One region of the Rhodomicrobium sp. genome, then DNA from elsewhere that is predicted to be linked to it. Evidence: riboswitches for the same ligand, from Rfam matches in the RefSeq annotation. Region 1 holds a riboswitch; the other holds the start of a gene.
The links. Region 1 has a riboswitch for S-adenosylmethionine ahead of metX (homoserine O-acetyltransferase MetX). Riboswitches for the same ligand answer to the same signal wherever they lie in the genome.
Positions count from the first base shown of each region.

Region 1 (4,210 bases):
CGCCGAGGCTTATCACGTCCTTGCCCGCCGCTTTCAGCTCGCGCGCCTTGGACGAGACGGCGATGGTGGGCGAGGGCTTAACGCGAGCGAGCGCGTCGGACAGGAAGGCCATTGTCTTTCTCCAGAGATGCGGGAATGCGCACGCAAACTATGCCTGTCGGGCAAGACGCGCAAGAGCGGTTTCCTTTGCCAAGCACGGCTCGTTACTTAGGCGGACAGCACCGGCCGCGCCGCGCGAGATGGAACACAATTTTCTGATGCAGGCCGCTCTTCTTTCCCTTTACATCGGAAAAGTTCGATGACACCCTGAACGTATGAGCAATGCAACGAAAGGAGGTGATCCGATGTCGAGTGGGATTTCAGCGCTGGAGCAGCAGCTTGTGCGTGTCCCGGCGTCGTTGGAGCAGCCTCCTGCGAATGCCTGATGCGCCGTAGCGTTGCGCCATTGGATGGCGCAACGGGCTGTGTGACAGCCTGTCTCACGAAGCCGCGGGAAGCGACACCCGCGGCTTTTTCTTTGTCCGCCGATAGTCCGTCCTCACATCGGTTTCAGCGCTTTTTATCAGTCCGCGGCTTTCTCGTCCGCCGTCAGCAGAAACACGGCCTGCTGCGCGACGATGTTGTGAAGAAAGGGCGGCACGCGGCTGCCGAGCGGGCGCCCGTGCGGCGAGAGCGCGAAGGAGCGCTCGATCTTCGCGCCCACGACAACGCAAAGCTCGCGGAAATCGGCGATGGTGCAGAAATGAATGTTCTGCGTCTGATACCATGGCTCCGGCAGGTTCCACGTCATGGGCATGCGCCCCTTGAACAGGATCTGTGAGCGAATGCGCCAGTGTCCGAAATTCGGGAACGAGACGATGACATGGCGTGCGATGCGCAGCAATTCCTGTAGAACCTCCTTCGGGCGCGTCGTGGCCTGAAGCGTCTGCGACAGGATCGCGTAATCGAACGCCCAATCGGGATAGTTCACGAGGTCGTGGTCTGCGTCGCCCTGAATCACGGACAAACCTTTTGCGACGCAGAAATTCACACCGGACTGCGAAAGCTCGATGCCGCGCCCGTCGACCTTCTTCTTTTCTTCGAGAAGCTTCAAAAGCTCGCCCGTGCCGCAGCCGACATCGAGCACGCGCGCGCCATCCTCGACCATTCCCGCGATCAGCAGAAGGTCTATGCGGTGCTGCGCCGTCTGCGCCGACGCAAAAGTCGCGCGGTCCTGATAGGCCGTCATCAGATTCCCTCCCCGGAGATCCCCTCCTCCGCCGCCGTCAGCCCGCGCTTCGCGCCAGCCGACTCGAGGAAGCCGCGGACAGTGTCGAACAGCTCGGGCTCGTGCAGGAGGAACGCGTCATGGCCCTTGTCGGTGTCGATCTCCACGAAGCTGACATTGGCCGCGACCGCATTCAGCGCCTGCACGATGGCGCGGCTTTCGCGAGTCGGATAGAGCCAATCGCTCGTGAACGACACGAGGCAGAAGCGCGCCTTCGTCCCGGTGAAGCTGTTCGCGAGGACTCCCCCGAAATCCGCGGCGAGGTCGAAATAATCCATCGCGCGCGTGATGTAGAGGTAGCTGTTGGCGTCGAAGCGATCCACGAAGCTGATGCCCTGATGGCGGAGATAGCTTTCCACCTGAAAATCGGCGTCGAAACCGAAGGTGATCTTCTGCCGGTTCTGAAGGTTGCGGCCGAACTTCCGGTGCAGCGCTTCATCGGAGAGGTAGGTGATATGCGCGGCCATCCGTGCCACCGCAAGCCCCTTCGCAGGAGTTGTGCCTTCCTCAAGATAGCGCCCGGCGCGCCATTCCGGATCGGCCATGACGGCCTGGCGGCCGACCTCGTTGAACGCGATGTTCTGCGAGGATTGGCGCGCGGCGGTCGCGATCGGCATTGCGGAAAAGACCCGGTCGCCGTAGCTCGCGCACCATTCGAGCGCCTGCATGCCGCCCATCGAGCCGCCGATCACGCAGAAAAGGTCCGGGATTTCCAGATGGTCGATAAGCCGCGATTGCGCGCGAACCATGTCGTCGATGGTGATGACGGGAAAATCCAGTCCCCACGTTTTGCCGGTCGCCGGGTTGATCGATGCCGGCCCCGTCGATCCCATGCATCCGCCGATGACGTTCGAGCAGATGACGAAATAGCGCTTCGTGTCCACAGGCTTGCCGGGACCGACGAGCGTCTCCCACCAGCCGGGCTTTCCCGTGATCGGGTGCCGGTCGGCGACATGCTGGTCGCCCGTCAGCGCGTGGCAGACGAGAACCGCGTTCGTCTTGTCCGCGTTAAGTTCGCCATAGGTCTGGTACGCAATCTGAAAGGTTTCGAGCGAGCGCCCGCAATCGAGCGGCAAAGGCTCGCTGCTCTGGAATAGCTGGCACGCTAACGGTATCGTCCGGTACTCGCTGCCGGTAACAAGCAACCTGCTCATTGGCGAAACGGCCCCAACCCTCTCGACGGACGGCCGACCGTGTTAACGCGCGGGGACCGGGGCGAGCCACGGCCTTTTAGCGAGTTTTTTAACGTGGCTGCAAGCCGGCCGGCCAAATCACCACGATCCACCAATAAAGGACGCCGGACGGCCTACGTCAAGAGCAGCCTAGTCAGCGCCCCGGCCGCCCGGCAGAGAATAAGGCGATCACCCGACTTGCGTCTCGAGATCGTCCTGCGTCTGGTCGCTTCTGTCTTCAAGCCCCTTGCGATGGTGAAGGACCGTGAGAACCTCCAGCACGACGACGGCGAATTCATTGAATTGCCAGCCTCGCCGCTCGGAATCGAGCCAGAGATGTTCGATCTTCTTCTCCATCGACGTCGTGAATTTAGGCCTTGGGGGAGAGGGCACTAGTTCAATCTTCTTTTCCATCGGCGGCGCGAGCCTATTATTGATATTGGCTATCAGGCTTCTCTCTGTACGCATTACGTCCACCCCTACCCTTTATGAGTTTGATCGCGCTATTCGCCGGTTTGAATAAGGCAAGCAACTCGTCTTCTTTTTTAGAACTCGGCGATTCTGCCGTCAGACTTCAAGGCTTCACAATCATTTATAACCAGGTGATGTGGTAAGAAGCACGCCCCTCCCAAAGTAGGAGCGAGGCGTTTTTCTCCCCAAATCCCGAACGCATTCGCAAGCTGTTGCGTCTGCGAGGGTTTCCACACAAGCACCGCTGAAGACAAAGGTCTGTGACAAAAGCCAATGCTATGCGCCTTTCGGGGGGATCGCGTTTTGCTTGCCATTGACGTATACGTAAACTACTTAACGCGTACAGGAGCGCGACGGCCGGCGTCTAGCGGCGGACCAGCGCTGAAAACGACCGAGGGAGGGAATACGATGACCAGCTACAAGGCGCCGCTCGACGATTACCGGTTCATCCTCACCGAGCTTTGGGACGCGCGCGAACTATCGGCGATGCCCGGATTCGAGGATGCGACGCCGGACGTCATCGCCAGCGTGCTCGATGAAGCGGCGAAATTCTGCGAGGAAATCCTTCATCCGCTGAACCAGAGCGGTGACGCGGAAGGCTGCGCCTTCGAGAACGGCACCGTGCGCACGCCGAAGGGCTTCAAGGAAGCCTATGAAAAATATGTCGAAGGCGGCTGGCCGTCGATGACCGCGTCGCCCGAACACGGCGGCCAGGGGCTGCCGCACACGGTCGGCTTCGCCATCGAGGAATTCATCTGCTCCGCGAACCTCGCCTTCGGTCCCTATCCCGGGTTGACCGCCGGCGCCTATTCGGCCCTCGCGGCTCATGCGTCCGAAGACCTCAAGGCGCGCTATCTGCCGAAGATGGTGTCGGGCGAATGGTCCGGGACGATGTGCCTCACCGAGCCGCATTGCGGAACCGATCTCGGCCTCATCAGGACACGCGCCATCCCTTGCGAAGATGGCTCATTCCGCATCACAGGCACGAAGATCTTCATTACCTCGGGCGAGCACGATCTCACGAACAACATCATCCACCTTGTCCTCGCGAAGCTGCCCGATGCGCCCGGGGGGTCCAAGGGCATCTCGCTGTTCGTCGTACCGAAATTCCTGCCGAACGAAGCAGGCGAACCAGGGGAACGCAATGCCGTTTCCTGTGGTGCGGTCGAGCACAAGATGGGCATCAAGGCCTCCGCGACCTGCGTGATGAATTTCGACGGCGCAGTGGGTTGGCTCGTGGCACAGCCCAATCAGGGCATGCGCGCTATGTTCACGATGATGAACGCGGCCCGCCTCGGCG
Region 1 covers NZ_JASGFR010000009.1:18,994-23,203, forward strand. The annotation lists gene QM659_RS05430 (pyridoxal phosphate-dependent aminotransferase) at 1-112, opposite strand, end outside; gene metW (methionine biosynthesis protein MetW) at 563-1,228, opposite strand; gene metX (homoserine O-acetyltransferase MetX) at 1,228-2,421, opposite strand; SAM riboswitch at 2,478-2,555, opposite strand; gene QM659_RS05445 (hypothetical protein) at 2,629-2,907, opposite strand; gene QM659_RS05450 (acyl-CoA dehydrogenase C-terminal domain-containing protein) at 3,319-4,210, shown strand, end outside.

Region 2 (4,210 bases), on a different contig from region 1:
TTTGACTGAAGAGGTGAACGATTTCCTGCGGGGAAAGTTCCAGGCGACGGTTGAAACCTTGGACCGAGCTTTGGCGTATTTGCTGCCGAAGCGCCGGTAAGGGAACGAGACCGCCCGGGCCTTGTTTCGCGCGAAGGAGGACTGAACATGTCAACAGACACGATAAAGCCCGGCCGGAAGCTGATTTCGAGCGACGATGTCGAAGGCGCTTATGTCTACGGCAGCGACGATGAGCGGATCGGAACCATCGAGGAAATCATGATCGATTGCGTGGGCGGACGTGTCGCCTATGCCGTCGTGGACTTCGGCGGATTTCTTGGCATCGGACGGAGCGAGCGCCCCATCCCGTGGTCGGCGCTGAGCTACGATGCGGATCTCGACGCTTTCCGCACCGACATAACGAAGGAACAGCTCGAAAACTCGCCGCCGCTCGACGACGACAGCTTCGCGAGCGCGGACTGGGAAAGCCGCACGCACGAGCATTACACCGTGCAGCCTTACTGGTCGAACCCGTCGATCAATCGGTGAAGATAAGCGAATACCGGAGCGGCTCACGCTCCGGTATTGGATGCGATCAAATTCCGGCGAGTGCCTGCGCTATGTCTTCGATGAGGTCGTCCGGGTGCTCAAGACCAACGGAAAGCCTGAGCGTTCCCGGCGTGATGCCAAGTTCCGCCTTCGCTTCGTCCGAGAGCTTCTGATGGGTGGTCGTGGCCGGGTGAGCGATCAGCGACTTGGCGTCGCCGAGATTGTTCGAGATCTTGATAACGCGAAGTGCATCCATGAACCGGAACGCGGCGTCCTTGTCCACGTCGAGCGAGAAGGCCACCAGCGGGCCGCCGGATGCCATCTGCCGTTTCGCGAGCGCCGCCTGCGGATGGTCCGCGCGCCCCGGATACATCACGCGCGCGATGCCGCGCTGTTCGCTCAGAAAATCCGCAATCTTCGCCGCGCTTGCCGTTTCGCGCTCGACCCGCACGGGCAAGGTTTCGAGGCCCTTCAGCAGCACCCAGGCGTTGAACGCGGAGAGTGTCGGGCCGGTCTGGCGCAGAAAGCCCTGCACATGATCGGTGATGAATTTCTCGGTGGACAGAATGACGCCGCCGAGGCAGCGCCCCTGCCCGTCGATGTGCTTTGTCGCCGAGTAGATCACGACGTCGGCGCCGAACTTGAGAGGCCGCTGCAGAAGCGGCGTCGCGAAGACGTTGTCCACCATCAGGATCGCGCCCGCGTCATGCGCGATGCCAGCGACGCCTTCGAGATCGACGAGATCGAGCGTGGGGTTCGCGGGGCTCTCGCAGAACAGCACCCGCGTGTTCGGGCGGATGGCGGCGCGCCAGGCGTCGAGGCTGCTGCCGTCCACGACGGTCGATTCGATGCCAAAGCGGGGAAGGATATCCTCGATAATAGCGCGGCTTGCGCCGAAGACGGCCTTCGCGCCGATCACATGATCGCCAGCCTTGAGATAGGAAGCGAGCGAGGCGAACACCGCCGCCATGCCTGAAGCCGTGCCGCGCGCGGCCTCGGCGCCTTCGAGCGAGGCGATGCGCGTCTCGAACATGGTAACGGTCGGGTTGCCGTATCGGCTGTAGACATAGCCTTCGGCCTCGCCCTTGAAACGGGCTTCGGCCTCGGCGGCGCTTTCATAGGTAAAGCCGGAGTTCAAATAGAGCGCTTCCGAAGTCTCGCCGTGGGGCGAGCGCAGCGTGCCAGAATGGACGAGAAGCGTATCTTGATGGAGGCCATCGGGCCCCAGTTGGTCGGACATCGTCACTCTCTCATGGGCGCTAAATGCCGTAAGCCTTCGGGAGAGAGGGCGAGCGGCCTTTTAGCAATTTGTTTAGCGTGGCTGCAAGCCGGCCGGCAAAAGGACCACGTTACGCATAGAAAACGCCGCGTTGCGTCTCGTGTCAAGAGGCGGCGGCGGTTGCGAGCGGATTTACGGAGTCTGCAAGAGGCCGGGTGCGGTCATTTGACGGGCGCTCGAAGCGGCAGCAATTAGAGGTGGTGAGCAGACATTTCTTCTTGCCCTTTTTGTGGGTTCAGCTCCAAAAATCTCTTATTGCCTCCAATCGGCATAGCGTTCGGTCGCGATGGACGCTAGTAGGTGCTGCGCAAAGGTTGCTTCCAAGGTATAAAACATGACGGCCACTAAAATTTGGTACTTCATCAAATTCTTCAGCGAAGAACGGTACGCAGAATCATTTATGCGGGGGCGACTTTACCTAAATCGTCTTTCGTATTTTAGGAAACTGGAGTGTTCCATCGATGATGATGGTAGGGCGGACACGCATGAAGGCGTTTCAATGTGGTGGCAGCCACAAGATATTTGTATAAAGCTGAGTGTTCCCGGAATCGGTGATATCGAGATAACAAAAGATGACTTAGCAGATCCCGTCTCAATATCTTATCAATACCACGAAGACCTGCATATAATTTGTCTATATTCTATATATACTAACGGATATGATACAGTAGATGGAAAATTCCATCTTGACAAAGAGCAATCAGCGGATTTCCAAAGCCAGATTTTGATTGATGAGCGATGCCTGAAATTTGGTTCATATGCCGTTATCACGCCCGCCGTACCATTCCTGGCCCAGGTCAAGGAAGCGTTGCAGCGTCGCGGTCAATGGTTTCGAGGGAGTCTCGTGGAATACTATGACGATGAGATGTTCCACGGCGAATTTGCATCGCAAGATGTAGCATTCAAGAAGCAAAAGCAACTTGCCTATCAAAAAGAATTCAGGATATGCCTGCAAACAGGCACACAAGGAGAAGACCCTATTTTCCTCGAGGTTGGGGATTTAAACCACATAAGCGCGAAAGTGAATTCTTCAAAACTCAACGATATTTTTGAACTCAAATTAGATAAAACCCCTGCAATAGCATCACGCGATGCTCCCTAAACCAACAGCTAACCTGCAAGGTGTTTTGCATGACAGGCGACAGCCGTTTAATGCTACTAGCTTAATTTCCGCTTGTTGGGGCTCTCCGGCATTAAGTTCGAAGATTCCGAACAGCTGCTATCGCCCCCCTCTCCGCCTTCGCCATCCAGCCGATTCCGTGCCGGAACCGGCTGGATCGCCAACCGCTGCAAAGCGATTACGCGGCAAGCGAGGCGGGCCGTTCCGCCGCGATCGGCCGCGCGCAGGCCCATTTCGCCACCTGCTGGATGTCGTAGAAGCGGCAGGCCTCCATGAGCATCCGGCATTCGGTCCACACATCGCCGTCCACGATGGGCATGAACAGGTCGTGGATGTTGTCGACGCCGAGATAGGTCCGCACGCCCGCCGCGAGCAGCTTCGGGAACGGCGCGATGGAATTGTGCAGCGGCGCCGTCATCGGCAGTTGCGCCATGCTGAGCGCGGCGGACGGACAGATCACGATGCCCATGTCGGCGTCGAGGATCTTCTGGATGATGCGGTCCTGCTCGCGCTCGCTTTTCGCGCCGAGCGAAATCGCATGGACGCCGAAGACGCGGCCCTGCATGCCGTGCTCGATGGTCTTTTCGGCGAGAAGCTCCGTCTCGTTTTCGAGCGGGTTGTTCTCCTGATCCACGTGCACGTCGACCGGCTTGCCGAGGCGTTTCGCGAGGTCGAGGATCGTGTCGAGATGCGCTTCGGGACGCGGACGGTCGCGCGAGGGGAGCCCTCCGCAATAATCGGCCATCGCGCAGGCTTCGGCGTATTGCTCGTAGGAGGCCGGGTCGAGCACACCTTGCAGCGGTTGCACGCCGACCTCGAAGTGAATTTGATCCGCATAGCGCTTCTTCACCTCGACCGCCGCCTTGATCGGCAGCAGCCCCACGGTCGAGTCCGCGTCCACCATCGTCCGGCAATAGGTCACGCCTTGCGCGATCATCGTCTCAAGGCCGCGGCTGATGCGCTCCACGAGGTCGTCGTGGGTGTAATTTTCCTTGAGGTAGCGGTAGATCTCCCACTTCTTCTGCATGTCGACCTGGCTGAGACGCAGGTTCTCCATGTTGACGAGGTAGGCCTTGTCGAAATGGGCGTGATGGCTCGCGAAGCCGCCGAGCTTCTCGACCGCCTCCATGAAGTGAAGGCGAAGGTTCCATGGCTCGGAGTTGTCGGAGAGCTTGTAGCGGAAGGTGCCCTTGTTGGTATCCCGAACGATCTGCTGCAAGGTCTCGATGCCGACGTCGCAATCGGTGATGAGCGGGATGCCGTTCTCGATACAGAGCTTGCGG
Region 2 covers NZ_JASGFR010000012.1:61,277-65,486, forward strand. The annotation lists gene QM659_RS06900 (PRC-barrel domain-containing protein) at 148-528, shown strand; gene metZ (O-succinylhomoserine sulfhydrylase) at 575-1,768, opposite strand; SAM riboswitch at 1,809-1,886, opposite strand; gene QM659_RS06910 (hypothetical protein) at 2,142-2,909, shown strand; gene QM659_RS06915 (amidohydrolase family protein) at 3,106-4,210, opposite strand, start outside.
Region 2: another riboswitch for S-adenosylmethionine. It lies ahead of metZ (O-succinylhomoserine sulfhydrylase); the one in region 1 lies ahead of metX (homoserine O-acetyltransferase MetX).